4 regions of the Aliiglaciecola sp. SL4 genome follow, and region 2 is predicted to be linked to each of the others. Evidence: predicted binding sites of a transcription regulator. Region 2 holds the regulator's gene; each other region holds the start of a gene.

Region 1 (7,695 bases), on a different contig from region 2:
ATGGGTTTCATCAAAATATCACAATAGGTTTTTCCGTATGGCGTATCGTGAATATGAATAACACTGCTAGTTTTATCGGTTTTATTACACTGCTCCATTGGACAATCTTCACCGTGCTGATCACAGGGGCTTGAGTTTCGGTGGGAAATTTCAAAACAGCGGCTTTTACCTACTATCACTTCATTTTCATAGGTATCTCGATACGCTGGATTAACGGCTAAAATACGGTATTCAAGATCAATAAAAATTGCCGGCTTTTCCATTGCATCAATCATCGATTGTACGACACTCACATTCATAATCGGTGAAACCTTCATTAAGTCATTATTGACTCATACTCTGACAAAAATGACACAGGAATCAAGTTATATCTAAATCATCTCAAATGATTTTAATAAAACATATAACTTTCAATACCTTAAACAATTTTGAATTTATAGCACGGGTCTTGCTTATTAAGTATTTACGTGTCGTACCCTTTAACGATATTAAAAAAGTAAGGATCTAAAATGGCTAAAATAGTGATCTTAGGCGCAGGAACCGGTGGCATGCCAGCGGCTTATGAAACAAAAGAGATATTAGGCAAGGAACACCAAGTTGTTGTGATCAATGAACGAGCTGAGTTCCGGTTCGTTCCTTCCAACCCTTGGGTTGCTGTTGGATGGCGAGAGCCTAACGCAATAACGATGCCCATTGAAAAATATCTCAATAAAAAAGGCATTGAATTCATTTGCGCAAGGGTGGATAAAATCGATGCACAAAACAATGTTATTTTAACCCACGACAACCGAAGCATAGACTACGATTATTTGATAATTGCCACAGGACCTAAACTTGCCTTTGCTAATATTCAAGGAGCTGGACCTGACTTTTACACGCAATCCATTTGTACCTTAGATCACGCTCAACAATGCTATCAAGATTTTGAAAAGCTAATAAAAAATCCAGGACCAGTTGTGGTTGGTGCTTTCCAAGGCGCCAGTTGCTTTGGGCCTGCATACGAATATGCGTTTATCTTAGATAAAGCACTCCGAGACGCTAAGATCCGCCACAAAGTACCCATTCACTTCGTTACCTGTGAACCTTATATCGGGCATATGGGCTTAGGTGGTGTGGGAGACTCTAAAACCATGTTGGAGTCAGAACTTAGAACCAGAGACATAAAGTGGACTTGTAACAGCAGCGTAGATAAGGTCACTGAAAGTATGATGTTTGTTTCTGAGTTAAACCGAAAAGGTGAAGTTGAATTCGAGCATCAACTACCATTTCACCATGCCATGCTTATCCCTCCATTCAGTGGTGTTGACGCTGTGGCAAATGTTGATGCTTTGTGCAACCCTAAAGGTTTCGTTCTCACCGATGAATACCATCGCAATCCAACCTACCCGAATATATTTTCCGGCGGAGTCTGTGTTGCTATCCCTCCAGTTGAGGCAACTCCAGTCCCTACAGGAACGCCTAAAACAGGTTACATGATCGAAACTATGATGACCGCCATCGCCCACAATCTAAAAGCCCTCATTATTGACAAGCAACCGCCTCACACTAAAGGCACTATGCATGCAATTTGCTTAGCCGACATGGGCAACACAGGAGCAGCATTTGTAGCCATGCCGCAAATTCCGCCTCGTAATGTCGCCTGGTTTAAAAAAGGGAAATGGGTACATTTAGCCAAAATTGCATTTGAAAAATACTTCATGCGGAAAATGCGCACGGGCACAAGTGAACCGGTTTACGAAAAGTATGTGCTAAAAGCACTTGGAATAGAACGACTAGAATAGGAAATACTATGAATAAAATATTAGCAATATGTGTAACTACAATAGGTGTGTTAACTCTTGTCAGTTGCAGATCTTATGGAACGGCTACTAAGGTGGATGAAACAGCCACGAAAAAGGACCCGCTAACAATTAGTCAGCTTCAAAATCAGGAAGCATCCTCAAAGCAACAGATGCAAAACATTGCCAAACAAAAAATGCAGCAATTTGGTAAGCAACTCATAAGTGAATTACTCAATGCAATTGGCACTGGTGGCTTTGAAAGTGCAGTAGAGGTTTGTCAACAACAAGCACCTAAAATTGCCGCTGAACTATCCACTAATGGTTGGACCCTAAGTCGCACAAGTTTGAAAACCCGCAACACCGATAACCAACCCAATGAGTGGCAAAAAGAGGTATTAGTGAACTTTGAACAGCAACTGAAACAGGGCGAAGCAATGGATAAATTGGTCTTTAGTGATATTAAAAATGGGCAATTTAGAATGATGAAAGCCATTCCTACTGGTCAGTTATGTGTTGCTTGTCATGGTACAAATATATCCTCGGATTTACGTGAAAAAATAAACCAACACTACCCACAGGACACGGCAATAAACTTTTCGTTAAATGATATTCGCGGCGCTTTTAGCGTCACTGCGCCTATGTCTGAGTAGACTACTGCCAAACAAATTAATCCACAAAATCAGCTGCCAAATCAGCAACTGTCACTTATGACACACTTCTTGTCATAAGTGACACACAAGCCCAAAAATAAAGCCTCACCAAAAATAAAACTCCAATCCTTTCAACACCTTAAAATATTTTCCATATTTGGCACGCAGAATGCAATTTGAGTTCAATAATGTTGATTAAGATCAACTCCGAGGTAGAAACCATCGGAATATAATAGATTCGACAACACTTTTTAAATCACTAGGAGAAACAGTATGAACGAGACTCTAATTGAGTTATCTCGTTGGCAATTTGCCTCTACCGTCATGTTTCATTTCATATTTGTTCCATTAACCTTAGGCTTGAGTTTTATGCTTGCCATAATGGAATCTGTGTATGTTTTGACTGGCAAAGAAATCTATAAACAAATGACCAAGTTTTGGGGTAAGTTGTTTGGGATCAACTTTGCTATTGGCGTTGCCACAGGTTTAACCATGGAATTTCAGTTCGGTATGAACTGGTCTTATTATTCCCATTATGTAGGTGATATCTTTGGTGCGCCTTTGGCGATAGAAGGACTTATGGCCTTCTTCTTAGAATCTACCTTTGTTGGTTTGTTTTTCTTTGGTTGGGACAAAATGACCAAAGTGAAACACTTAATGACAACTTGGTTAGTTGCCATAGGTTCTAACTTCTCTGCCCTTTGGATCTTAATTGCCAATGGCTGGATGCAATATCCTGTGGGCGCAGAATTTAACTTCGAATCCATGCGCATGGAAATGACCAGTTTTGCAGAAGTCATTTTCAACCCTGTAGCGCAAGTGAAGTTTGTACATACGGTATCTGCAGGCTATGTTACCGGTGCAATTTTTGTTCTAGCTATTTCTTCTTATTACTTACTTAAAAACAAAGACGTTGCTTTTGCTAGACGCTCTTTCGCCATCGCGGCCAGCTTTGGGTTAGCATCGGTCATCTCAGTTATTATTTTAGGTGATGAAAGTGGTTATGAATTAGGTGATGTTCAAAAGGTTAAATTAGCCGCTGTCGAGGCTGAATATGAAACCCAGCCTGCCCCTGCTGCTTTCACCTTGTTTGGCATACCCAATGATGAAACTGAATCTGTCGATTATGCTATCCAAATACCTTACGCCATGGGTATCATTGCCACACGCTCACTAGACGAAGAAGTGGTTGGCTTAAAAGAACATAAAGAGCGCCATAGAGAGCGTATTTTATCTGGAATTGTAGCTTACGACTTATTAGACAAAGTCAGAAATGGCCAAGCGACAGAAGCTGAACGGGCTGATTTTGAGCAACACAAAGACAATTTAGGCTTTGCCATGCTCTTACAGCCTTTTACGGATGATGTTACTAACCCTTCCGAAAATGCTATTCAACAAGCTGTTGATTACAGTATTCCAAAAGTTGCACCGTTATTTTGGAGTTTCAGACTGATGGTTGCTTCTGGATTTGCCATGTTAGTGCTGTTTGCCCTAGCCTTCTATTACTCTACTAAGCACCAAATTACTAAACCTCGCTGGTTATTGAGGTTTGCTCTTTGGAGCCTACCACTTCCTTGGATAGCCTCAGAAGCGGGTTGGTTTGTTGCCGAATACGGTCGTCAACCTTGGTCAATTGCAGAAATATTACCGGTACATGCATCTGTATCCAATTTAAGTGTTACTGACGTCGTTATCACGATAATAGCCTACACATTCTTCTATGCAATTATGTTTATCGCCGCCTTTTATTTAATGCAGAAATACGCCAAAAAAGGCCCCAGTGAAACTTTTGCCGAAGCCGAGCGTGAATTAGAAGAGGCGGCACAACTACTAAACGATGAACAACCTCAAGGAGCAAACTCATGATTGATTATGAAACCCTTCGCGTTATCTGGTGGGTGTTGATAGGTGTATTACTCATAGGTTTTGCGATTACCGACGGCTTTGATTTAGGAGTAGGTGCATTATTGACGCTGATTGGAAAAACCGATCAAGAACGCCGAGTCATGATCAATACCGTAGGGCCCCACTGGGACGGTAATCAGGTGTGGTTAATCACTGCCGGTGGCGCTATTTTTGCTGCTTGGCCGATGATCTATGCTACTGCGTTTTCAGCTTTATATTTAGCACTAGCCTTAACCTTAATCGCGCTGTGGATGCGTCCGTTAGGTTTTGATTACCGTAGCAAGCTAACCAATAAAAAATGGCGAATGATGTGGGATTGGGCGCTTTTCGCAGGCGGCTTTATTCCTGCCCTAATATTTGGTGTGACATTTGGTAACTTACTACTGGGTATCCCTTTCGAGTTAGACGAGACTTTAAAGTCAACCTATACAGGCTCGTTCTTCAGTTTACTAACACCATTTGCACTGCTAACCGGACTAGTTTCAGTTGCAATGCTGTTAAACCACGGAGCAACTTGGTTACAACTTAAATCCGATGGTGACCTATATCAGCGGGCACGTTCTTTGTCAGTAATACTAGCTTCAACAACAGCGGCTCTTTTTGCCTTAGCAGGAGTGTATTTGGCCCTTGGCGTCGATGGCTATCAAATTACTTCAAACGTAGATATAGCTGCAACCAGCAATCCTTTGCATAAAACCGTATCGATTGTAAGTGGAGGATGGTTACAAAATTACAGTGCCTTTCCATGGATGATAGCAGCCCCTGTTCTAGGTATTGTTGCTGCATTGGCCTCCGCCTTCTTTTCTAGTGTCGGCAGAAGTGGCAAGGCATTTGTTGCAAGTGCGCTAAGTATTGCAGGCATTATTTTAACTGCAGGATTCTCAATGTTTCCATTTTTACTACCCAGCAGCATTATGCCTGACGCAAGCTTAACCATATGGGATGCAACCTCGTCGTTTTTAACTCTACAAACCATGTTTATTGTGGCCTGTGTGTTTGTACCTATTGTGCTGTGTTATACCGCATACGGTTTCTGGGTTATGAGAGGACGAGTGAAACAAGCTGACTTGAGCAAGTCACACGCAATTTATTAATAATAACAGGAGAGAAATTATGTGGTATTTCACATGGATTTTAGGGGTTTTATTAGCATGTTCATTTGGCATCATTAACGCCATGTGGCTTGAGTCAACAGAAGATATGGATCGTACGGACGAATCATAATGGAAAATCAAATAACACCTCAAGCTATACAATGGTTAAAGCGGCAAAGCATGGATTTTCGCGTGCCGCAAATGAAGGTGTTTTTGGTCAGGCTAATACAGTTTATTGCTCAAATCTTCACATTCTGGTTATTTGCTGAAATGATGATGTCGATAGTTGTCGAGCAGCAAACAATTGATGCCCGCAAGGTGTTATACCTTGCGGTTGCATCGAGTATTTGGTTAGCCAGTGTATATTTTGCAGATAGTCTATCGGCCATCTGCAAAACAAACGTTGAAAGCCAAATTGAAGGCGATATCCAACAAATTTGGCAGCAACAACAAACCGCCTTAATACGCCGATATTCATCGGCTTATTGGCAACAGTTAATGTTCGATCACATAACTGATGTGGGTAATTACGTCAGTCAATACTGTGTGCAAAAGTGGATGGCCGCTACAACACCGCTGGTTATTTTATTGGTGATAGCGCCAATTAATTATGTTGTGGCAATCTCCTTACTACTTAGCATGCCTGTGGTTCCTTTATTTATGATTATTGTAGGTAAAGGTGCAGCTGCACTCCACCGTAAACATTTTATCGCTTTGGAACGTTTAGGGGCGATGTTTTCTGATAGGTTAAAAGCCCTCCCCTTAATTACCAGTAGTAATCAACACCAAGAACAACAGACACGATTAAGCCAGGCCAGTAACATTGTCAATTCTAAAACCATGAAAGTAGTATCTGTGGCATTTTTGTCTACCACAGTGTTAGATTTTTTTTCCACCTTATCAATCGCATTGGTAGCAGTTTTCATTGGTTTTAGTTTAATCGGTGAGTTTGAATTTGGACCTAGTATGGATCTTCACACTGGTCTATTTATGCTACTCGTGGCTCCGTTATTATTTGCAGAATTAAAAACCTTGGGAAAATACTATCATCAAAAATCCAAAGCAGAGGCCAGTGCAGAACGATTTGCAGAGATATATAACGAGGTAAAATCTACGCTAAAAGAGCCAAACTTCAATGGTATAGATTGGCTGAACTTTCAAGTTCAGGAGCCTAAGATTAGTGCCAGAAAAATCTCTATACGCCCCGGAGAATGGGTGTTTTTAGAGGGGCAATCAGGCGCAGGTAAAACCGTTCTGTTAGAAGCATTAATGGGGTTTCGAGAAGCATCTCACCACTTTCCAGCTCCTAGCTATATGCTTACTCAAGATACCGTAGTTTTAGATAATACCCTTAGACATAATTTAACCTTGGGAAAAGACATCCCTGATCATTTGCTTTGGGAAGTGTTAGTTGATGTCGAGCTTAATGATTGGGCGTTTAACCTAAAACATCAATTAGACACACCTTTAGGCGACTATCCCCCTTTATCCGGAGGCGAAGCTCAACGTTTAGCCCTTGCTCGTATTTTACTAATTGACGCTGACGTCGTTTTTCTTGACGAACCCACCGCCCACCTTACCCAAGAGCAACACAAAGTACTGAGCCTGTTGTTACATCAACATTTGCAGCAAAAAACGGTTATTTGGGCGTCGCACAAATCTATTCCCTCCCATTGGTTTTCACAACATTGGCAACTTGAAAATGGCATTTTAAGGAACCCAAATGAAACATAAAAAACTGTTGGCGGTTAGCTTATTGCTCGCCATGGTGCACTTTCTGGTGGGTTTCACTATTTTATTAGTATCCTCATGGTTTATTGCTGCCTCAGCGATTGCGGGTCTGGGCTTTAACTATATGTTGCCAGCAGTAGTTATTCGAGGCCTAGCGATTTTGCGCATTGCTTCTGGTTATTTCAGTATGCTATTTGGCCATCATCACCTACTCGACTCCTTAGCCGACATTCGGGTATCTGTGTTCAAATCTCTTGCTGACAATCACGTTATTGCGCGGGATACGTCCTTAAACGCACTGGCTTATCAAAGTGAAGAAGTAGCGTCAATTTGGATTGCTTGGGTGGGCCAAAATGCCGGAGTATTATTATCCATCAGTGCGCTAATGTTCTGTGCGGTAGTGTTTACACCCGCATTAACTTGGCCATTAATAGTGTTTTTAGTCGTGTTTAGTGTCATTTACTTGGGATTAGTATTAAGTACCTTAGGTAACGCTGTAAAACTGGCTAAATCTCAAAAATCCACCCAATTGAG
Region 2 (7,695 bases):
CCAGAGAAGATAGTTGAAACCTTAACCCTTGGCCGTCAAGCTAACATGGCAGCATGGTTACCCTCATTTGGCGAAAAAGGTGTTGAAGAAGTTGTTGCTTATGCACTTAGCTTAAGTGGCCGTCAAGTTGACCCTGATTTAAAAGAAGCTGGTAAAGCACGCTTTGCAGTATGTTCTGCTTGTCACGGTCCTGACGGTAAAGGAAATCAAGCTCTTGGTGCTCCAAACTTAACGGATAATATTTGGCTATATGGTGGAAGCACCGATGTGGTTACAGAAACCGTTAATTATGGTCGTGCTGGTGTGATGCCTTCTTTCAAAAATACTTTGGGAGAAAAGAAAATACACCTTGTAGCGACCTATGTTTATAGTTTATCTAAAAACAAATAAACACTAAGTTCGTTCCTAATAAAGCCTCGTTTATCGAGGCTTTATTTTCTTAAATAAGAAGTAAATATTAATGAATCGCTCAGATAAAACACCTTGGTATAAACAATTTTGGCCTTGGTTTTTAATCACCATACCTGTTGTATCTATTTGCCTAAGTGTCACTATGTTAAACCTCGCCTTGAACACTGAAGATAGTTTAGTAATAGACGATTATTACAAAGAAGGTAAAGGCATTAATTTAGAGTTAACCAAGATACAAGAAGCAAAAGCTCAGGGAATCTCTACTGTCTTAACCATCACTGATAATCGGGTACAACTCGAGTTCTTGTCTGGTAAACCAAATTCAGGAGAAGCGTTAAAACTTCATTTTTACCACGCGACTCTGCAAGATAAAGATTTTTCATTATTACTCACGCAAGATGCTAATGGAATTTACAAAGCGACTGCTGAGGAACCAATAAAAGGTAAATGGAAACTCACTCTTTCGCCTTTAGATGAGCAATGGAAAATAATGCAGGATAAAGGTTTACCCCAGAAAGCCCCTTTCAACTTTAACCCTTAATGGAAAATAATAATCCAAATAGCTGTTACCATTGTGGCCTTCCTATCCCCAAAGGAGAGGTTTTCTGGGCAGATATTTTAGGTAAACCTCGCAAAATGTGTTGCCCAGGTTGCCAAGCTGTTGCTGAAGCAATTGTTGAAAATGGATTAGAAGATTATTACCGCTTCAGAACAGAGTTTGCCGATAAAGGCGACGAACAGTTAACAGAAACCCTTGATAGATTGAAGGCATACGATCACGAGGAAATTCAACAAGAATTTGTGGTTGATGACGGTAGTCAAAAGCAAATACAATTAACCATTGAAGGCATAAGTTGCGCTGCTTGTGGTTGGTTAATTGAAAGACAACTTTTAAAAACCCCTGGTATTAAACGCATCGCGGTGAATGTTTCTGCGCGAAGAGCAACGATAAATTGGATCGATTCGCAATTAAAGCTAAGTGAAATCATTTCACAACTTGAGTCAGTAGGCTATCACGCCCTTCCCTTTCAAGCGGACGAACACGAAGCTTCTTACCAAAAAGAAACCAAAAGCTATTTAAAACGTATTGGATTAGCAGGCCTTATGAGTATGCAGGTCATGATGTTAGCCATCGGACTGTATTTTGGTATTTTTGGCTCAATAGAAGATACAACCAAAGAATTTCTCCACTGGGTGAGTTTTCTATTAACCACGCCTGTGGTGCTATATTCTGGCTTTACTTTTTATAAAAGTGCATTTAGTTCATTACGAATGAAATCTGTAAATATGGACTTTTCCGTTTCAATAGCCATTATCGGTACTTTTGTGGCTAGTGCTTGGGCAACAATTACCCATACCGGCGAAATTTATTTTGAATCAGTTTGTATGTTCATCTTTTTATTACTAATCAGCCGCTTTTTAGAACACCGTTCACGACACCAAGCCAGTCTCATATCTGCCAATATGTTTAAATACATTCCACTGACGGCCATTCAGATAGATAGTGATAACAAGCAAAACTCGGTGTTAGCAAAACACCTTAAACCAGGACAAAAAATACTAGTCCGCCCTGGTGAAACGTTTCCAGTCGATGGGGTGATAACATCTGGCGATGGAAACGTAGATGAGTCCATGTTGACGGGTGAGTCTGAGAAAATCAAAAAGAATATTGGTGACCATGTGTATGGCGGCACCATTAGTCTGTCAGGCTCATTTGAAATAGAAGTTGAAAATGAACTTAAATTATCCTTAGTAAATAAAATACTACGTTTGCAAGAATTAGCCCTTGCCGATAAACCCAAGGCTGCAGTGTATGCTGATGTAGCCTCAAAATATTTTATTGTAATTGTTCTAGGAATTACTCTGATTAGTTATTTCGGTTGGTTAGCTTATCAACCAGATCGGGCATTTTGGGTGGCCATATCGATTTTAGTCGCCACCTGCCCTTGTGCATTAAGCTTAGCAACCCCCACGGCATTAACTAGCGCCATAGCAAAGTTAAACCAATATGGTTTATTGGTAAAAAGAGCAAATATAATTGACGTCATGCCTGATGTCGATACGGTAATTTTTGATAAAACAGGTACCCTCACTAATGGTCACTTTAGTGTAAGTGAAGTTGAGCTATTTAATCATTCAGACGAAAATTTTGTATTCAACTTAGCGGCTGGCATCGAGCAGTATTCTAAACATCCAATCTCCCAAGCGTTTCAATCCAAAACGCCTCTAGAGGTTAATCACGTAGACACCATTGCTGGCAAAGGCTTGCAAGGTACCTATCAATCACAAATTGTAAAGATTGGTAATTTAAGCATTTTAGATGATAAATTAAATTTGCCAGTAAACCCTGATGACTCTCGCGTGTATTTGCAATTAGGCAAACAATTAATCGCCGCATTCACGGTAAAAGATGTAGTCAAAAAAGACGCTAAACAGCTCGTCAATGACCTGAGTAGCAAACAATTAGTGATGTTAAGTGGTGACGCCGAAACAAGTGCTACCTCGGTTGCCAACGCCTTGGGAATTCCCAATGTGTATTTTAGGCAAACTCCTCAACAAAAACTCAATTACATCCAAAGTTTACAAGCTGATGGACATAAAGTGTTGATGATTGGAGATGGTATTAATGACGCGCCTGTATTAGCGGCTGCCGATGTATCTATTGCAGTAGGTGACGCGAGTGACATGGCGAAACGTTCAGCCGATATCATTTTATTAAATTCGAAATTAAGTAATGTAAAATTTGCTGTTAGTATGGCAATCAAGGTACGCCATAAGATTAAACAGAATATGGTCTGGGCTATAGGTTACAACGCACTTATTCTTCCTCTTGCAGTGGCTGGATACTTAAGCCCATGGATGGCCGTTATCGGTATGTCTTTAAGTTCAATCATTGTAGTAGCAAATTCAATTCGTCTGCTCCGTTAATAGGAAACTAAATTGAGTATTATTTATGTATTAATCCCCATCGCTATACTGCTCGTTTTGTTAGCTATCGGGATCTTTTTTTGGGCAGTTAAGTCAAATCAATTTGAAGATTTAGAACGTCAAGGTTACAACATTTTATTCGATGATGACGTAGACAAAAAAGCACCACAAAAAACCCCTAAAACTGATAAAGAATGAACGATATCAGCTGGTTCTCAGCGATTTTAATTGGTCTTGCAGGTAGTGTACATTGTGCAGGGATGTGCGGCGGTATTGTTACCTCATTTACCTTTGCCTTGCCAAAAAATCAGTCACAATGGCCATTTTTAATCGCTTATAATACAGGACGTATTTTATCCTACAGTGTTGCTGGCGCTATCGCCGGACTTTTAGGGCAAGTTGTCACAACCCAATCTTTCATCAACCCACAAGTACTCACCCTGTTTGGTGGGGTATTTATGGTATTACTGGGGCTTTATGTGGGTCAATGGTCTAAATTGCTCACCAAGGTCGAAAAAGTTGGTGCTATTTTTTGGCGTAAAATCAGTCCGTTGTCAAAACGTTTTATTCCCTTTAAACACCCTATGTATGCCGTACCCTATGGTGTGATTTGGGGTTGGCTGCCCTGCGGATTAGTATATTCAACATTAACCTGGAGTGTTTCCACTGGCAGCGCCGTACAAGGTGCGTTGACCATGTTTTGTTTTGGTTTAGGCACACTGCCTATTATGTTAGCAATGGGAGCTAGCGCCACTCAAATCAGAAGTTGGTTAACACAATCCTTAGTAAAACGTAGCGTCGCAGTTTTATTATGTTTATTTGGCTTGATTTTATGTTACCAAGGGATTCATAATTGGTAACGAATGAATTAAGTGGAATTATCTAATGTCTGATTCGAACAAGTTCAGTATTCGCTGCCAAAATTGCAGTTTTAACCACCTTTGCATCCCCGTAGCCCTGAACCAAACAGAAATGGAAAGTTTGGATGAGATAATCGAGCGTAAACGTCCTTTGCATAAAAATGATCAGCTCACTATTCCAGGGCAGAAATTCACCTCCTTATTTGCGGTAAGAACAGGTTCATTTAAATCCTATATTACCTCCCCTGATGGAGAACAACAGATAACCGGGTTTCATTTTCCTGGTGATATTGTTGGTTTCGACGGACTCTTTTCAGACAGTTACCAAAGTTACAACCAAGCCATGGAAACCTCTATGGTGTGTGAGTTACCCTATGACAAGCTTGATACTATGAGCGAGCAACTTCCGTCTTTACGTAAAGAAGTGCTTAAGATCATGAGCACGGAAATAAACCAAGACCATAGTATGATGATGCTATTGAATAAACGTACCGCAGAGGAACGTCTTGCACATTTTTTGGTTAATTTATCTGACCGCTTTCACTCTCGTGGTTTTTCGGAAACAGAGTTCAACTTAACCATGACGCGCAACGAAATAGGTAACCATTTAGGTCTTACCGTAGAAACCGTGAGCCGTTTATTAACCCGTTTTCAAAAAGAAAATATCATAAAAGTAGATGGCAAATTTATCCAGCTCCTCGATTTATCCACCCTTAGAACTAAACTCGGTGAACATGTTTTGCAGAATAAAGCCTGCGGATAAGCCTTTCCTGTTAAGTTGATTTAGGTCAAAACAAATAGTCGGTTAACTGGCAAAATAGCTAAATTACCCATACACTTAAGTTGTAAGTGTAAACCTTTCAAGGGAGTTAACTAATGTCCATATTTAACAAAATACTAGCCGTTGTAGACCCGACCACTGATGATCAGAAAGCGTTTAAACGTGCTCTCTTACTGGCACAAAAAACGGGGGCAAGTGTTACTGCCTTTCTTTCCATTTACGATTTCTCGTATGAAATGACCACTATGTTAACCGTAGATGAACGAGAAACAATGCGCCAAGCTGTGGTGGATGATAAAACTGATTGGCTAGCCAATATCGTTGAGCCCTTGTCAGCTAACTCTTCAACCTCTGTAGATATCAAAGTAGTTTGGCATAATCGTCCTTATGAAAGTGTCTTATTTGAGGTGATTGACCACAGTTATGACTTAATTGTAAAAGGCACTCACGAGCACGACACCTTGAAATCGGTTATTTTCACCCCTACCGATTGGCATATATTAAGAAAATCACCCGTGCCTGTATTGCTTGTCAAAGAACATGACTGGCCAAGCAATGGCAACATTTTAGCGGCTGTAGATGTGGGTAGCGAAGATGATGAGCACCATAGTTTAAATAGAACCATTACGAAAACTGCAGGGATGATGGCTGATTTATTAGAAGGCAAAGTCAACCTTGTTAACTCTTACCCTGGGACACCGGTGAATATTGCCATAGAAATTCCAGAGTTTGATCCCGTTGGTTATACGGAATCAGTCAAGCAGCATCATGCTAAATGTATGCTTGAACATGCACAACAATTCAATATACCTCAAGAAAACCAGCATCTAAGTGAAGGTTTACCTGAAGATGTGATCCCATCAGTTGCTAAAACCATAGATGCAGAGTTAGTAGTGATTGGAACTGTAGGTCGAACAGGGATTACCGCAGCTCTTATTGGTAATACCGCTGAACACACGATCGACTCTCTCAATTGTGATGTTTTAGCCATAAAACCTGAAGGTTTTGAGTGTCCACTCAAGCACTAGTAATACATTAGCAATATCAGAGCAGAACTTTACCTAAAACATTTGAAATTAGAGTGTTTATGTCCTTTATGAGGACAGGTATAATCTGCGCTGATTGCAATGTTTTCTAGGAATATAATGAGTAAGATCGAGTCTCTGTCTGAGAGTAAAAAATACAGTTTCAATAAACTTCAAAAGCGCTTAAGACGAAATGTAGGTAAAGCAATCGCCGATTTCAACATGATCGAGGATGGCGATAAAGTGATGGTTTGCCTGTCTGGCGGTAAAGACAGTTACACTATGCTCGATATTTTGATGTTTCTAAAAAGAATTGCCCCTATAAAGTTTGAAATTATTGCGGTTAATTTAGATCAAAAACAACCTGGCTTCCCCGCGGATGTACTTCCAAGATACTTAGAAAATTTACAAGTACCTTATGAAATTGTCACCGAAGATACCTATTCCATCGTCAAAGATAAAATTCCAGAGGGCAAAACCACTTGTTCCCTTTGTTCAAGGTTACGTAGAGGAATACTGTATAAAACGGCAATACGTTTGGGGGCGACAAAAATCGCTTTGGGACATCACCGCGATGACATGCTCGAAACCTTATTTCTGAACATGTTTCATGGGGGACGCTTAAAATCTATGCCTCCAAAACTCGTCAGCGATGATGGTAAACAAATGGTTATACGACCATTAGCCTATTGCTCTGAAAAAGAAATAACCCAGTATTCCGAACTACTTGAATTTCCGATTATTCCCTGCAATTTGTGTGGCTCTCAAGAGAACTTGCAACGTAAGGTGATTAAAAACATGCTAACAGATTGGAATCAGCGTTTTCCGGGTAGAATAGAGAGTATGTTTAAAGCGATGCAAAATGTGGTTCCTTCCCATCTTGCTGACAATCAATTTTTCGACTTTAAAACTTTAGAAACACAACAAACACCGTTTGAAAACGGTGATATTGGATTTGATCAAGAAGACTTTTCGTCGCCATCCATTAGTAATGATGACACCGTAAATATTATCAATATAAGTTAAGGATCACTTCAATAGATGAAAATTGGATTAGCGTTAGGAAGCGGAGCCGCTCGAGGCTGGGCGCATATCGGAATTATTCAAGCCTTAGAAGAGCTTGGTATTGAAGTAGATGTAGTGGCAGGTTGTTCAATAGGTGCTTACGTTGGTGCCGCTTATGCGAGTAATAAATTAGAACCTCTTGCACAATGGGCTAGTTCTTTATCTGAGTGGCAAGTACTTGGGCTTATGGGGGTTGGCTTTCGTAAAGGCGGACTTGCCAGTGGTATAAAAGTATTTAAAGCCCTTGAAGAGAATTTTTGTGAACGAGAGTTTGAACAATTATCCAAACCATTAGGTGTAGTAGCCACCGATCTCTATAGTGGTAAAGAGGTTTCTTTTACCCAAGGCCCATTAGCCGAAGCGGTGAGAGCATCCTGTGCAATACCCGCTCTTTTTCCGCCAATTGCTTTTAAAGGAAGATGGTTAGTGGATGGTGCTGTGGTAAATCCTGTACCAGTAAACTTATGCCGTCAACTTGGAGCTGATTTCGTTTTTGCGGTCAATTTAAGTGCCGATTTTAGACCTGAAATTCAAGCTCAATATCAGTTGGAACATGAAAATAATCAGAAGCGAACCAATGATTTTTTCAATAAAAGTCACTCGTTTATGCAACGTATTTTTAGTG
Region 3 (7,695 bases), on a different contig from region 2:
AATTAGCATAACGGCCTTAAAGTTACTATTTTGGAACATTATTTGATTAATACCTAGATAATGTACCTAAATTGTAACTTTATCAAGAATTGTTTTAAAGTTCCTTTTAGGTGCCATTATATGTGTTTAGGGGTTTAATGTGCGGATTTTGGGACTTTGTGTAGGTGTAATATTATAATATGCTGTTTTCAAAAAACGTTTTAATTTCAGTGACATCCAATTCAATCTTTTTAGATTCTAACCAAGGAATTGAGTTATCGACTGAGTCAAAGAAAGCATAATCAATACCTGTCGCTTCATAACCTATAGAGCGTTGCTGCTTAATTGTGTTACTAATATCCGAATTCAAGATCACTACGGCAATACAAGTTATACCATTATTTTTACGAATTCTATTTTGTTCTAAAAAAATCTCATAGGTTGAGGGGGGAAATAAACTCTCTCCATACAAACAAGTTATCTGTCCCCACGGGCGAGATTTATCAACCAGTTCTGTAGCATCCCCGGTATTTTTAATCCCTTTCTCAAGAGCTTCGTCATTCCAAGGGCCTCGACCACTATAAAGTATAACTTGTCGGCATTTACCTACAACGTAATTACCATGTTCCCATAATTTCATTGGACCCCGTGTACTTTGTCGAGTTTAACAATCACTCAAATCATCACCATAAGCGCTGGATACGGAGTTAATGATGATGCTCTTACTCTAAGAGTAGAATAAGGGGCGAAACTAAACAAGTCGATTTGTGATTTGAATCACCCTAATTATAAATTAATCCCGATTGAAAAAGTAAAACGCCAGTATGGTGGTTACCCCTTTTCTTAAATATCTGTACCATCGGCTAGATGAATTCTAGGTGTGGGGCATACACGTCGCAATATGATGGACCCGTCACAACCACTTTTTCTTTGGTCGCTTCTTCCTCCCATACAACAGATAAATGTTTGTAATGAGAACCTATGGAGGGCCTTAATACTGAGATCGCGAACACGCTATTTTCGTTACTCGAACAAAAATCAACCAGGTAAAGGGTACCTTTTGGTATCTTTTTTTATTGACGAGCTTTAGGCTTCTTGCTTTTTGAAATCACTCCGTCTCACTCTCATCGATATTCAGAGCCAATACCTCACAATTGAGTTCTGCCAAAATGGATTCAGCGGTATTTCCCAAAAATGCTGCGGAAATGCCTTTACGAGCCACTGTGCCTAAAATCACCAGTCCTGCGTCGATTTGTTTAACTACATTTGGGATTACTTTTTCTGGCATGCCTGCTACAACATGCTTTTTGGCCATGGGAATTTCATGGGCTTTTTCCATGCTATCGAGTTTATCACTGTGAAATTGAGCACTATTGGCACTGAGTTTTTCAAAATTAATGGTAGGGAAATCAATGGCGGCACTCATGTTATGCACTAAATACGCGCTCACAGTGTGTATTTCGTTTTCTCCTAACTGTGCAAAAAGTCGGGCCGCTTCCAAAATGTCTTGATTCAACGCAACGTGTTTATCGTCTTTGGCTAACACATCAACCGCAGCCAATATAGGCGCGTTTGTCCAAGTGGCGTGTTTTACCAATAACAATGGTGCTTTGCAGTAACGTAGCAAGTGCCGGTCGATTGGCATAGCAAAGGGATTTATACTCATGGAGTCTGCGGTTATGCGTTTGATCACCAGATCCGGTTGGATCTTGCTAACGGCATCTTCGATACCTTCGTGTACCTCTCGACACCATTGGACATGGGTAGTACAACGGATGTTCTTTTTCTCCAGATCTTCAGCAATGGTATTGAGATAGAGATAACGATCTGCAAGATATTCTTTTTTCATTTCTTTACGGTGATCGCTTGAAAGCACATCGGTTAGATCTAAAATAGGCTCGTAAATTACATTCAGAAGATGAATATGTACTTCATTCAATTCGGCAAATTTTAAAGCCCGAAGTAAGGCTTCATGCTGCTTACGCTTGCCACTGATGACAACTAGAATTTTTTGCGGTGTTTGCATAGTAATCTCCATTAATGAATCAAGCCGATACACTTTGACCATACACCGATTATTCAATCACTACTTGATGTCGATCAATATTGGTGAATAAACAGTTTAGTCGAATATGTTTAGGCAAACCTAATGATTCCCTTATACCTACTATAATTTTCATTTTTCAAAGGCAGTAAGGGCTTCAAACCCATTCACTAAATCAGCAAGCTCTTCATCAATGGCACTTTGTCTGAGTTTATTGAATGACTTTTGCATTTGCTCTTGTAACTCTTCTATATTTTTTTCAGCTCGCTGCATTGCTATAAGTCGACTTGCATTTTCACTTGCTAGTGACTCTATGCAACCTTTAAAAATGGATGTGAAAATATATTCTTTTATTAGCGTGCTAAAGGTCGTCGCATTATTAACAAGCAACTCTGGAATACATTGATTAGGCCAAGTTAGTGATACAAATTCGTGTTTCCACTTTTGGTCAAAAGGTAATATCCGCTTAAAGCAAGGGCCATAGTTAGGTTTGTCTAAAGTACGATTGAAAAAAAGATAAACTTCTTTTAACTGATTTTTTGTTTGTTGTTGCTCGATTTCTATCAAAATCTCAGAAACAAAAGAGGTAATGCTTTCTATTGAATTAGGCAATGGAAACTGTCTTCCTAATAGAACTTTTTGTCCTTCGAGTAACGACTGTATTCGCTCACCCGCTGTCCATATCAGTTGCGCCGCGCCGAACTGTTGCCGCTTCACATTTAAAAAATCGACTAAAATATCATTAAATTGCCCCACCAAGCCCTGATCAGAGCCAATAACAATAATTCCTACTTTGGATTTATGATCTGATGGGGAGGATATCTTTTCTGTAGCGGGATAGTCACTTTTGTCAGTATTGATAAAATAAGCGGTTAGTCCTAATTGTACGGTTCGGTAATAATCTTCCAGTGAAAGTACTGCATTTTCATATTGATTTATATTTGCCGCAGCCATGGCTTTCATGGTTCTAACAACTGATTTCAAATCAGTTGCACTGACAATTTTACGTTGTAAATCGCTGTTCGATTCACTCATATTATGATTCGCCGCTTTCCGTATTAGCGTGAGGAAGGCTATCAGAACCGCTTTGCAAAGGTGCTAAAACTTGTTTAAACATAGTTAGAATATCCTTGAGCTCTTGTTCTGTTAAGGTATTCGCTAGGGCTAATTTGTGTTGAATATCCTCATGAAGGTTATCAATTTCATCGACTACGGCATCTTGCGCCTGTTGAATATACTGAAGAGAAATCCCATCAAAGAAATGATGTGTTAGGGCTAACAATACAATAATTTGAGCAGGTACTGACAACGGGGACGACTCTGGTTGTTTTAAGCAGGCCCCTAATACGCTTACCATGTTCGATTGTTGCTAAACTGCTGTCATCTAAACGAGCGCCAAAACGCGCAAATGATTCCAGTTCTTCGAATTGTGCATATTCTAATTTTAATGTGCCCGAAACGGCTTTAAATCCCTCTCTTTGCGCTTTTCCGCCTACTCTGGATACGGATTTTCCCACATCAACTGCTGGCAATACCCCCAAATCAAATAATTTGGGAGACAAGTAAATTTGCCCATCGGTAATGGAAATTAGGTTGGTTGGAATGTAAGCCGACATATTTTGTTCTTCGGTTTCAATGATAGGTAAGGCCGTCAGGGAACCGCCCCCATGTTCTTCATTTAAGTGAGTTGAACGTTCCAATAACCGCGAGTGCAAATAAAATATATCTCCTGGAAATGCTTCTCTTCCAGGCGGACGACGAAGTAATAAAGATAACTCTCTATATGAACGGGCATGACGAGTTAAATCATCGTAAACGATAAGTACATCTTTTCCTGCGTGCATAAAGTATTCGCCAATACTGGTTGCAGCATAGGGCGCGATATAATCCAATCCTGGCGGATCATTGCCTTCGGTTACCATAACAACTGTGTATTCAAGGGCATTGTGCTGCTGTAATATGCCAATGGTTTTCGCAATTGAAGATGATTTTTGGGCGATAGCACAATAAATACATAGGACGTTTTTGTCGCGCTGATTTAAAATGGTGTCAATGGCGATTGAGGTTTTCCCGGTCTGTCGGTCGCCCATGATTAATTCCCGTTGCCCGCGTCCAATGGGGAGTAGGGCATCTAACACCTTAATGCCTGTTTGCAATGGTTCGGTCACTGGTAAACGTGACATAATTTCTGGAGCAGGGCGCTCAATGGGTAAGCGAGGTGCCTGTGAAAGGTGACCTTTGCTATCTTTTGGATGGCCTAAAGGATTAATAACACGGCCCAATAGGTGTTCGCCCACAACAATGTCCATCACTCGTCCAGTTCGCTTTACTTGGTCACCTACACTTAGCTGACAATAGTCACCTAACAACACTACGCCAACTTCATTTTCATCTAGATTAAAGGCAATTCCGTAAATATTATTTGGGAAAAGCACCAGTTCTTCAAAACCTACACCTGGTAAGCCCCTTACAGTGGCAATACCCTGAGACACACTGTTAACAATACCAACTTCTTCAAGCAAACAGTTACTCGTCACATCGTTATTTGATTGGTTTAGCTGTTCAAATAGTGAATCATAATTTTGCTGTAAACTTGCCCGAGGATCCTGTTTCATTCTATCTCTTCACTTTTTTGGTTTAACGTATGTTTGATTGCGCCAGATCTGGCTTATTAACTGTCTTTATGGTGCTAATGTGAGTAGACACTTTTTTAGGCAACTGGTGTTGCAGGTTTTCTTTCATTGAATTCAAGTAATTTTGTGTACTCCAAGGAATTTTCCAGCCATCAAAAATAACTTCTACGCCACAAATTAATTCTCGGTTTATTGTGTAATTAAACTCAAGTGCTTCCAATTTGTCTGATGAATACGTTTCTTCAAACCATTGTTGTAACCGGCTTTTTTGTGCTGAAGTTAACTCGAAGGTGCTGTGAATATGAATAGGCGCTGTAGTGGCGTTTAACGCTTTACTAAACTGAGCGTGTTGTTCTCTATTCAAGGTGTTAAGTTGCAGCAACAACTTATTGAACATCAATGTTTGCAATTCACTATCGGCAAGTTCATTCTGTATTTTTTGACTCGTACTAAAGACTTCCTGCATGCTTCTTTGCACAACTTGCTGTTGCAAGGCTTGGATTTCTTGTTCGATAGAATGTAATCGAGTTTCCAGAATTTCAGCCGCCTCTTGTTGTGCGATATCGAGTAGTTCTTGACGTTTAGCTTTCGCTTCTTGATTGGCTGTATGAATGATCTCGCTGCGTTGTTTTTCTATTTGACTTAATTTAAGTTGATACTCCGTTTGCAACACTTTCGCTTGTTCATTTTTTGCCTTTGCATCACTTAGAATTTGCGCAATTTTGGTTTCTCGTTTATTCAGACCGTTAATAATTGGGTGGTACAAAAAGCGCTTTAACAACCACAATAGTATTAGAAAATTGACGGTTTGAGCGATTACGGTAAACCAATCTATAGGCATTGCTTAGCTTCCTGCTTTATCTATAAAATAATTCCAAAATGGATTGCTAAAAAGCATAATCATCGACACTACAAAACAATAAATAGCTGTTGATTCAATCATGGCTAAGCCAACAAATAATGTTCGGGTTATGGTGGATGAGGCATCGGGTTGTTGTGCAAGTGCTTTTAACGCATTTGCTACTGCCGTTCCTTCTGCTAACGAAGGGCCCAATACCCCTATACCAATTGTTAGCCCAGCAGTAATGATTGAACAAATTGCAATTAGGGTGAGGTTATCCATTATTTTTCTCCTTTGCAGAAATGGATATTGAAGTGTATTTTTGAATAGTTTGCTGATCTTGTGCAGTGGCTGCGGCGATATACACAGCGGCGAGAATAAAGAAAATATAGGCTTGCACCATACCTGTTAATAACCCTAACAAAGACATAATTATTGGGAATACAAAAGGTGATATAACTAATAGAATGGCAAGGATCATGGCACCACTCATCATGTTCCCAAATAAACGCACCGCTAATGCTAAGGTACGAGAAAGCTCACCTATAATATTAAATGGCAGCATAAAAAAGTTAGGTTGAGCGTATGATTGTAAGTACCTTATTGGCCCTTGGCTTTTTATTCCGTATAACGGAACCGAAATAAATACACAAAGTGATAACGCGATTGTGGTGGAAAGCGAACCGGTTGGAGGCTCATAATTTGGATATATAGTGAGCAAATTAGCCATGGCAATAAACAAAAACAAGGTACCCAATAAACCGATATATTTTGCTGGTGAGCGTAAACCCACGTCGTTTATTTGTTGTAAAATTGTCACTACCAAAACTTCTAAACCATTTTGCCAGCGGGTCGGGCGCAATTGATCATTTAGATTACGAGTAATAAGGTACGCGCCCAAAACTAAAATAAACATAATTAACCAGGTAAAAACGATAGTGGCATTAAGTTTAAAAAAGCCGTATTGCCAATAAATAATTTCATCGGGCGTAATATGCATGGTTCTAAGCCTTTATTGTTTTATCTAATATTCGACTAAAGCTTTTTGTTTTTAATCACTGAATCTGGGGTTTGGGCGTAATAGTTAGCACTTTATTGGTAATCACTCGACCAATTAAGAAGCCAACGAGACTCAAAATCAGCAGCCAAAACTGCTGGTTTGAAATAAAATAAAAGCCCGCCACACTGACTCCCATGCGAAGTACAAAACCACCAATAAACCAGTATTCTGGGCGATTAGACTGCAACCCTTTTTGTACCGTAAACCATAAGCTATAGAAAAAACTAATGCCCAAAACAACACCTGCGAATAACGCTATTAGCATACTGTAATGATCGCTCATAGTTAGTCTTCCTCGTCTGTTATATTGTTATGTTGAGTATCAGCGTCGGCATCATGGATCGCTTGGTGCTCTTTACTTACCCAGCCCCAAGCGGTGAAACATCCAATGGCCAACCCCGCAAGCAATAATGCTAGGGTCCATGAACGTTGTTGCTCGAAGTTGTTATCAATCCAAATGCCTAACATTACCCCAAGAAAAGTAGGTACAGCCACAGACCAACCAATAATTCCCATCATCCCTAAACCTGACCATACTCCAGGTGAGGAGCGGCGTTTTGCGTTTAGTTTTAATTGTGCTTTTGTTGCTACTTGTTTAACCAACGCTTGCGTTGCTTGTTTTTGGGATTGTTGTGTGCCGCCTGTTTTACTCATGGTAAGTTAATCTTTCGATATCGATGAAAACTGCTTTAAGAATGTGGTTTCTAATTTGGCCAAGACACTGCGTAATTCCAACTGTTCCTGATCTGCTTTTAAAAATTCTTGCTCAACGGTTTTGTGTAATTTCTGCAAAGAGCCTCCAACAATTGCTCTGCGCACGGAAATGAGTAACTGTTTTCCGGTTTTAATTAATATTCCCTCATCAATGGCAATATATGAATGCTCGTTAGCTGCGAGTTGATAGGTCAATATTCCCGGGACAACAGGAGTTACACAGTCAAGTCTATTGGGTAAAACGCCAAAGCTGCCTTCTGGCGTTTCAACAACAACACTATTCACGCCTTTTAACTCCAAAAATATTTGGTTGGGCAGTAAAATTTTAACTAGCATGTTGATTTTCCTGTTGGTTTGGCTCGACATTCTCAGTGTTAGATTTTACTGCTTGGCTAATATCACCAATCATGTATAGCGCGCTTTC
Region 4 (7,695 bases), on a different contig from region 2:
AGGGTGATAGTTTTCCACTTGAAGACTTTTGCTGTTAACTCGCCATTGGCTTTCAAATGATGGATAGCAAAGTCCACCATTAACAGCTGTTTTTTCTTAGAACTTGCTTCTATCTGTAACGAAAATGGCAGTTTTGAACCAAAATCAACCACTTCTTCTTCAATATTTAATATCACATTCTTTAATTGCGCAGGAAAGTAGCCAAAAATCTGCAACGCTTTAGGGTTCCCCTGTTTGAGTAAGGTTCTGCCTGCATGACGTAACAATTTTTTGCGCTCAGGACTCGCCCCTTTTCCCCATAGTTGTAGCGTATCGGCCACTAAGTCTGGGTGATCCTTGGCGATATCATTTAAATTATTCGCCACAGAACGACGCACATACTCTTCGTTGTCGTCTTTTAACTTTTCTAGCAGTTCAATAATGGGCTGCGGGTTCTGAATATAAATTGGTAACTGCATGCCCCATGGCAAACGTGGGCGGCAACCTTCAGATGCTAAGCGTCTTACATGGTGGTTGTCATCGTCACACCACTTGAGCATGGTACTGAGGGTCTTTTGTGGGTTGCTTAACAAGAAGTGACGTATGCCAAACTCTGCAGTAAATCGTTGAGTAAAGGCGTGGAACAAGTTCATTGCAGTATTAAAGTCATCTTGCCCATACACCCCAACATATTCAGCCATGGGCATAATTGCCCAGCCGTTTAAACCTAATGACAGGTCAGCATGTTGCGATAAATCACTGTTGTGCTCAGCGGCCAGGCTTTTTAACATGATGTCTGCGGCAAGGTTAAAATTATCAGGTAAGCAATGTTTCATTGCCTGCATAATTTGCGCTGAACGTTGTTTCAGCTCCAAGTTCTCTAAATTTTTTGACGCAATCTCGATAAAAATCTCAATATCAAAACCCTCACCACAACTGGCATTAGCATGGCTGGAAAAATGCTTGGCCATATGGCTAATAACATCATGGTTAAAAAGATTTTTAAGAGGTTCAGGCATGATTATTCCAAGCTAAATAGTTAAATTAGCGGTTGATGATTATCCACCATTATTTTATGTAAGGCTTCTCTAAACCAACTCAGGGCCGAGTCTTCTTCGGTGTTTTGATGCCAATACATATGCGTTGAAATAAGCGGCATATCGAAAGGCACCGCCACCGAGATTAATTTTTTATCTAATAAATGAGCGCCTAATGAACTGGGTAAGGTCAATAAAAACGGCGACCCTTTCAAAACTTCTTTTGCTGCATAGTAGTTTTGACAGCGCACCGACACCTTGCGGGTAAAGCCCTGCTCTTGCAGCATAAAATCTTCTAACACCGCCCCAGTTGGACGATGGGAAACACTAATATGTTCTGCTGCAAAATACTGCTCTTGGGTGATTGGCTGTTTTGATGAATTGGCGTTTTTCAGCAACGGATGTTGCCTGTCCATTAAAATCATAAATTTATCATTGCGCACGTTTTCATGACGAATAGGCGGTTTAAGAGGCATGGCAATATCAAATGCCAAATCAAACTGCCCTGAGGTTAATCCCTTAGCAAGTTGATTTCGCTCTACTTTCACACTTGCAAAGGTGATATTCGGCGCTTTCTCAAACAGTATCTTAGCAATGCTTGGCAAAATGGTGGGCTCAAGGGCATCGTGCATAGCAATGCGAAAGTGGTTTTTGCTAGTTAGGGGATCAAACTCGCCCCACTGTTGTAAAATTTGTCGAAGGCGACTCAGATTATCGATAATCAGAGGTGCCATGCGTTTACAAGCTGGGGTTGGCACCATCTTATTTTTGCTGCGCTCAAACAATGGATCTTGTAGACAATCCCTTAGTCGTTTTACCGCATGGCTCACCGCAGAAGGGGTGATATTCAGCCGCTCAGCGGTTCTTGTCATATTTTGTTCCAGATATAGACTCTCAAATACTTTTAATAAATTTAAATCTAATCTTTGAATTTGTTTTATTTCCGCCACAACTCACCATGAATTAAATTCACACAACTAATTAAGTATATTTCATTTCATTCAAATGGCAACAGTGTTTATGCTAGTCAGCAAGTTAATTATTCGGAGACGATTATGCATTTCGAGCACAGTCAAAAAGCACAAGATTACCTTTCTCGCCTAAAAACCTTTATGCAAGAAAATGTTTACCCCATTGAAAGTAAAATCTACGCTGAAATGGAAGAAATGAATCCCGGTGGTGACTGGAATAACTGGACACTGCATCCTGATGTAGAACGCTTGAAAGTAAAAGCCCGCGAACAGGGACTGTGGAATTTATTTTTGCCCGACGACAAGCTCGGCAAAGGGCTAAGTTGTTTAGAATACGCACCTTTGGCCGAAGAAATGGGTCGCGTTCCTTTCTCCCCTGAAATTTTTAACTGTAATGCGCCAGACACAGGCAATATGGAAGTGCTTTACCACTTTGGTTCAGAAGCGCAAAAACAACAATGGTTAACGCCCTTATTAGCTGGCGAAATCCGCTCTGTTTTTGGCATGACCGAACCCGAAGTCGCCTCCTCAGATGCAACTAATATGGCAGCCACAATAGAACTAGATGGTGACGAAGTCGTAATCAATGGCAAAAAGTGGTGGAGTACAGGGCTAGGCCACCCTAACGCCAAAGTTACCGTTTTTATGGGATTATCTAACCCCGAAAATGACCGACATGCACAACATAGCATGGTGCTAGTCCCCCTCGACAGCGAAGGTATTGAAATTAAACGTATGTTAACCGCCTATGGTGATTATGATGCCCCTTACGGCCATGGTGAAATGCACTTTACTAATGTACGTGTGCCTAAAGAAAACATCATTATGGGTCTGGGTAAAGGCTTTGCTATTGCTCAAGGACGACTTGGCCCAGGCCGTATTCACCACTGTATGCGCGCTATCGGTATGGCAGAAAAAGCCCTTGAATTAGCTATTTTACGTGGACAGGCACGTGAAGCATTCGGCAAACCAATCATAAAATTGGGAGGTAATCAGGAACGTGTTGCTGAAGCTCGCATGGCGATAGATCAAGCTCGACTACTGACCTTAAGTGCCGCCTGGAAAATTGATGCTGTCGGTGTTAAAAATGCCATGACAGAAATTTCGGCGATCAAAGTGGTTGTGCCAAGAATGTTGCAAAATGTGGTAGACATGGCTATCCAGTTCCATGGTGGAGCTGGAATGTGTAGTGACTTCCCTCTTGCACGATTTGCCGCAGCAGCTCGCTCTTTGCGACTAGCCGATGGTCCAGATGAAGTTCATCAGGGTATGGTCACCCGTATTGAGCTGAAAAAGTATTTAAATAAATAAGTGCAATTGCCGTAACGCGGTTAATACGCTAAGCCAATACAATCAATAATAAGCTTGATGAGCCCCATCAAGCTTATTTAACGACGATAACAACAACTGAATAGGAAAAACTTTGACGGCTATTTATTTGATTCGGCATGGCCAAGCATCTTTTGGCCAACAAAATTACGATAAACTGTCCGATATAGGGCACCAGCAAGCTAAGGTATTAGGCGGTGCGTTGCAAAGTCGGATAGGTAGTTTCGATAAAGTATTTTTAGGCAGTATGCTACGGCATAAACAGACCTTACAAAATTGTTTATCTGGTATGGATTCACAGCTAGACGAGGCGCACTGGAATATTGATGCCAGTTGGAATGAATACGATCATAACGACATCATTGCCCAAATGGGGCCAGAGTTCGCTGATGCCCCCTCGGTTAAAGGGTGGATATTAAAACATGATCACCCCAAACAGGCTTTTGAAAAATTGTTTAACGATGCCATGGATCGCTGGATGTCTGGTCAGCACTGTGAGCAATATGTGGAATCTTGGGATTGCTACCAGAAACGTGTCATCAGAGCCTTAAACAATGTGTCTAAAAACGCAAATGGCGCGAAAAAAGTAGCGGTTTTTACCTCTGGTGGGCCTATATCTGTGGTCAGCCAGTATTTGTTAGGGGTGCCGGCAGAAAAAGTTATGCAGGTAAATTGGACCCTAGTTAATTGCGGTATAACCAAATTAGTGAATACTCCCTCTAGAGTATTTTTATCTACCTTGAACGAACACAGCCATTTCGAAGGTGAAAATAGAGCATTGATCACCTATAAGTAACCCTTAAACCTAAACAAGTGTAGTCTAACAATGAACAGAAAAAACATATTAATTACCGGTGCCAGCTCTGGTCTAGGTAAAGGCATGGCCATCGAGTTTGCCAAAATGAACAGAAACCTAGCCTTGTGTGCTCGCCGTATTGAGCGCTTGGAAGAGTTAAAACAAGAACTACTCAGCATCAATCCGAATATTAAGGTGTCAATTAAATCTTTAGACGTGGACAACCATGATCAAGTATTCGAAGTATTTGACCAATTCCATCAAGAATTTGGCCAGATCGACAGAGTAATTGTAAATGCGGGCATGGGAAAAGGTGCGCCTATTGGTACAGGATATTTTTACGCCAATAAGCAGACAGCCATCACCAACTTTGTTTCAGCAATTGCCCAGTGTGAAGCCGCTATGGCCATATTCCGACAACAAAATGCTGGACACTTAGTCACAATTTCGTCTATCAGTGCCATTCGTGGCGCACGCAGAGCCATGAATGTTTATGCTGCCACAAAAGCAGGCTTAAGCTCCCTCACGGAAGGCATGAGAATTGATGTATTAGACACACCCATTAAAGTATCCACAGTGCATCCTGGTTTTATCAAAAGTGAAATTAACGAAAAAGTTAAAAAAGTTCCCTTTATTGTAGATACAGAAACAGGCTGTAAAGCCATGGTTAAGGCCATCGAAAAAGAAGGCGCAAACAGCTACGTGCCGGCATGGCCTTGGGTGGTCTTTCGACCCATTTTGAGCATAGTCCCCCTGAGCTGGCTAAAGAAAATGAGTTAAACAGCATATAAACAGAGCAAGTTAAGGCTTGCTCTGCTATCTACCTTTCGCAAACATTTCCCCTATGCGGCTCTAATACTCACATTAAATATCGCGCCACTAGCCTAAAAAAAAGATGCACTAGCCACTTTGCTTTGTGCATCCTCCTAAAACCACTCGAACTAAGCAAATTTCATTGATCAAGGTCATTATTTGCTCGTTTAGCAGTATTAACCTTATTTATTTTATGGTTATATTATCTACCTAAAGCTAACACCTGTTTACAAAGGCGGGATTTAAATTGAGCTAAGTTGGATAACACACCGTTAGGGAAATAGGACGAAATGAAATACAAAGATTATGACGTACTTATTGTTGGAGGTGGTGGAGCGGGATTACGAGCCAGCATTGCAGCTGCCGAGCAGGCACAAAAAAACGGCTGTGATTTACGTATTGGTTTAGTATCCAAAGTGTATCCTATGCGCTCCCACACAGTGGCGGCAGAAGGCGGTGCAGCAGCAGTAACCCGTGACGACGATAGTTTTGACGCCCACATTGAAGACACAGTTGCAGGGGGTGACTGGTTAGCCGAGCAAGCGGTCGTCGATTATTTTGTGCGCCACGCCCATCAAGAATTAGTGCAAATGGAACATTGGGGCTGCCCTTGGAGCCGCAAAAAAGATGGTTCCGTGCAAGTCCGTCGGTTTGGCGGCATGAAAATAGAACGCACTTGGTTTGCCGCAGATAAAACCGGTTTTCATTTGTTACATACGCTGTTTCAAACCTCCTTGCGTTATGGTCAGATCCAGCGTCTTGATGAATTTTTTGTACTCGACTTAGTGGTAAACGAAGAGCGAATCGCAGGCATTGTCGCCTTAGAAATTGCCACCGGTGAGTTACATCTCATTCGCGCCAAATCGGTTATTTTAGCCACAGGTGGTGCAGGCAGACTATTTCGCTTCAACACCAACGGTGGCATTGTTACCGGTGATGGTATGGCGCTAGCTTATCGACACGGCGTAGCGCTGCGAGACATGGAATTTGTGCAGTATCATCCCACTGGCCTACCGGGTTCTGGCATTTTAATCACCGAAGCCTCTCGAGGGGAAGGTGGTTTAATGCTAAATAAACAGGGCTATCGTTACCTGCAAGATTACGGCTTAGGCCCAGAAACGCCCATTGGCGAGCCGAAAAACAAATACATGGAGTTGGGCCCTAGAGATAAATTGTCTCAAGCGTTTTGGCACGAACAGCAAGCAGGACGGACAGGCCGTTATGGCGACAGTGATGTTGTCTATTTAGATTTACGCCATTTAGGAAAAGCCTATTTAAATGAACGTCTTCCCTTTATTTGTGAGTTAGCCAAATCCTATGTCAACGTGGATCCAGTTAAACAGCCTATTCCAGTGCGTCCGGCGGTGCATTACACCATGGGCGGGATCACCACCAATACCCAGTGTGAAACGACCATTAAAGGCCTGTTTGCCGTTGGTGAATGTGCTTCAGTGGGTTTACATGGCGCCAACCGATTGGGGTCCAATTCACTCAGTGAGTTGTTGGTATTTGGTCGTTTAGCCGGTGTACAAGCGGCAGATTTTAGTCAACAACAAGCACTCACCCCAGCGGCGACCTTAGAAGCTCAATTTCATCTTCAACAACAACGCATCAACGACTTACGTAACCAGCAAGGTTCAGAAAGCTGGGTAGCCATTAAACGAGAGTTAGTGAAAAGCATGGAAGAAGGCTGCGGAATATATCGCGATCAAGCAGGCATGCAGCAAACCCTCACTACCCTGCGGGCGCTAAAAGCTCGCTACCAACAAATAGGCATTAGTGATAAAAGCCTCGGCTATAACACGGAATTATTACAATGCATTGAAGTGGGTTTTGGCATAGATGTGGCCGAAGCAACCTGCTTGGCCGCACTACAACGCCGTGAATCCAGAGGTGCCCACCAGCGCCTTGAATCCAGAGGTGCCCACCAGCGCCTTGATGAAGGCTGCACCACCCGTGACGATGAGCACTTTTTACAACATAGTTTGGTGCACTACCAAGCCAATAATGATGCACAGCTAGCTTGGCAACCAGTTGACACTTCACTGTTGCCACCAGCAACACGGGCATACGGTGACGCAGGTAAGGAGGTCAAAAATGAAAACCATTAATATCAGTCGTTATTTGCCAGAAACCTCAGAAACGCCTTTTGTGCAGCAATTTGATATTCCCTGTGATGACAGCACCTCGGTACTCGGCGCACTGAATTATATTAAAGAAGAGTTAGATCCCTCTTTGAGTTATCGCTGGTCTTGCAGAATGGCAATTTGTGGTTCATGCGGCCTTATGGTCAATGGTATCCCGAAACTAGGCTGTAAAACCTTTTTGCGTAACTACCCCGACACTATATTCCTCGAACCTTTAGCCCACTTCCCCGTAGAGCGGGATTTAATTGTGGATATGGATGCGTTTTTAACTCATCTTGAAGCGGTAAAACCCTATTTGATCAGTGATGAGAAAAACATCACAGAAACACATAAACAAACCCCTGCACAAATGGCGAAATACCAACAATTTTCCGACTGTATAAACTGCGGACTTTGTTATTCTGCTTGCCCGCAGTTTGGCTTAAACCCTGAATTTTTAGGCCCGGCAGCTATCACCCTAGCCCATCGTTACAACTTGGATAACCGTGATCACGGCAAAGCCCAACGCATGCCGTTGTTGAATACCGAAGAAGGCGCGTGGAGCTGCACTTTTGTGGGATTTTGCTCAAAAGTCTGCCCGAAGAATGTAGATCCCGCTGCGGCAGTTAATCAATCTAAAGTTG

Evidence for each region. Region 2 encodes FNR, which switches genes on or off when oxygen is low (the NO sensors DNR and NnrR bind a similar motif). Its sites were predicted from a motif close to TTGATCTAGATCAA; they were not measured.
Region 1: the regulator FNR is predicted to act here: its motif matches at 2,623-2,636, upstream of AB6T38_RS15645 (cytochrome ubiquinol oxidase subunit I).
Region 3: the regulator FNR is predicted to act here: its motif matches at 2,070-2,083, upstream of uspE (universal stress protein UspE).
Region 4: the regulator FNR is predicted to act here: its motif matches at 5,068-5,081, upstream of frdA (fumarate reductase (quinol) flavoprotein subunit).

Annotation. Positions count from the first base shown of each region.
Region 1 is NZ_JBGOSE010000012.1:71,928-79,622, forward strand. Features, by position in the region: gene AB6T38_RS15630 (sigma-54 interaction domain-containing protein) at 1-299, opposite strand, end outside; gene AB6T38_RS15635 (NAD(P)/FAD-dependent oxidoreductase) at 510-1,781, shown strand; gene AB6T38_RS15640 (DUF3365 domain-containing protein) at 1,790-2,431, shown strand; gene AB6T38_RS15645 (cytochrome ubiquinol oxidase subunit I) at 2,705-4,297, shown strand; gene cydB (cytochrome d ubiquinol oxidase subunit II) at 4,294-5,430, shown strand; gene cydX (cytochrome bd-I oxidase subunit CydX) at 5,450-5,560, shown strand; gene AB6T38_RS15660 (ABC transporter ATP-binding protein/permease) at 5,560-7,164, shown strand; gene AB6T38_RS15665 (ATP-binding cassette domain-containing protein) at 7,154-7,695, shown strand, end outside.
Region 2 is NZ_JBGOSE010000002.1:35,685-43,379, reverse strand. Features, by position in the region: gene ccoP (cytochrome-c oxidase, cbb3-type subunit III) at 1-390, shown strand, start outside; gene AB6T38_RS03905 (FixH family protein) at 461-952, shown strand; gene AB6T38_RS03900 (heavy metal translocating P-type ATPase) at 952-3,339, shown strand; gene ccoS (cbb3-type cytochrome oxidase assembly protein CcoS) at 3,352-3,537, shown strand; gene AB6T38_RS03890 (sulfite exporter TauE/SafE family protein) at 3,534-4,199, shown strand; gene fnr (fumarate/nitrate reduction transcriptional regulator Fnr) at 4,225-4,962, shown strand; gene uspE (universal stress protein UspE) at 5,076-6,008, shown strand; gene ttcA (tRNA 2-thiocytidine(32) synthetase TtcA) at 6,144-7,031, shown strand; gene AB6T38_RS03870 (patatin-like phospholipase family protein) at 7,047-7,695, shown strand, end outside.
Region 3 is NZ_JBGOSE010000001.1:740,899-748,593, forward strand. Features, by position in the region: gene AB6T38_RS03360 (helix-turn-helix transcriptional regulator) at 1-39, opposite strand, end outside; gene AB6T38_RS03365 (hypothetical protein) at 173-619, opposite strand; gene uspE (universal stress protein UspE) at 1,088-2,005, opposite strand; gene AB6T38_RS03375 (F0F1 ATP synthase subunit gamma) at 2,156-3,058, opposite strand; partial or broken gene AB6T38_RS03380 (alternate F1F0 ATPase, F1 subunit alpha) at 3,060-4,638, opposite strand; gene AB6T38_RS03385 (F0F1 ATP synthase subunit delta) at 4,661-5,497, opposite strand; gene AB6T38_RS03390 (F0F1 ATP synthase subunit C) at 5,501-5,779, opposite strand; gene AB6T38_RS03395 (F0F1 ATP synthase subunit A) at 5,772-6,497, opposite strand; gene AB6T38_RS03400 (ATP synthase subunit I) at 6,553-6,840, opposite strand; gene AB6T38_RS03405 (AtpZ/AtpI family protein) at 6,843-7,211, opposite strand; gene AB6T38_RS03410 (F0F1 ATP synthase subunit epsilon) at 7,218-7,607, opposite strand; partial or broken gene atpD (F0F1 ATP synthase subunit beta) at 7,597-7,695, opposite strand, start outside.
Region 4 is NZ_JBGOSE010000001.1:3,853-11,547, reverse strand. Features, by position in the region: gene AB6T38_RS00060 (DNA alkylation repair protein) at 1-998, opposite strand, end outside; gene AB6T38_RS00055 (LysR family transcriptional regulator) at 1,019-1,966, opposite strand; gene AB6T38_RS00050 (acyl-CoA dehydrogenase family protein) at 2,072-3,298, shown strand; gene AB6T38_RS00045 (histidine phosphatase family protein) at 3,411-4,112, shown strand; gene AB6T38_RS00040 (SDR family oxidoreductase) at 4,143-4,892, shown strand; gene frdA (fumarate reductase (quinol) flavoprotein subunit) at 5,216-7,036, shown strand; gene AB6T38_RS00030 (succinate dehydrogenase/fumarate reductase iron-sulfur subunit) at 7,023-7,695, shown strand, end outside.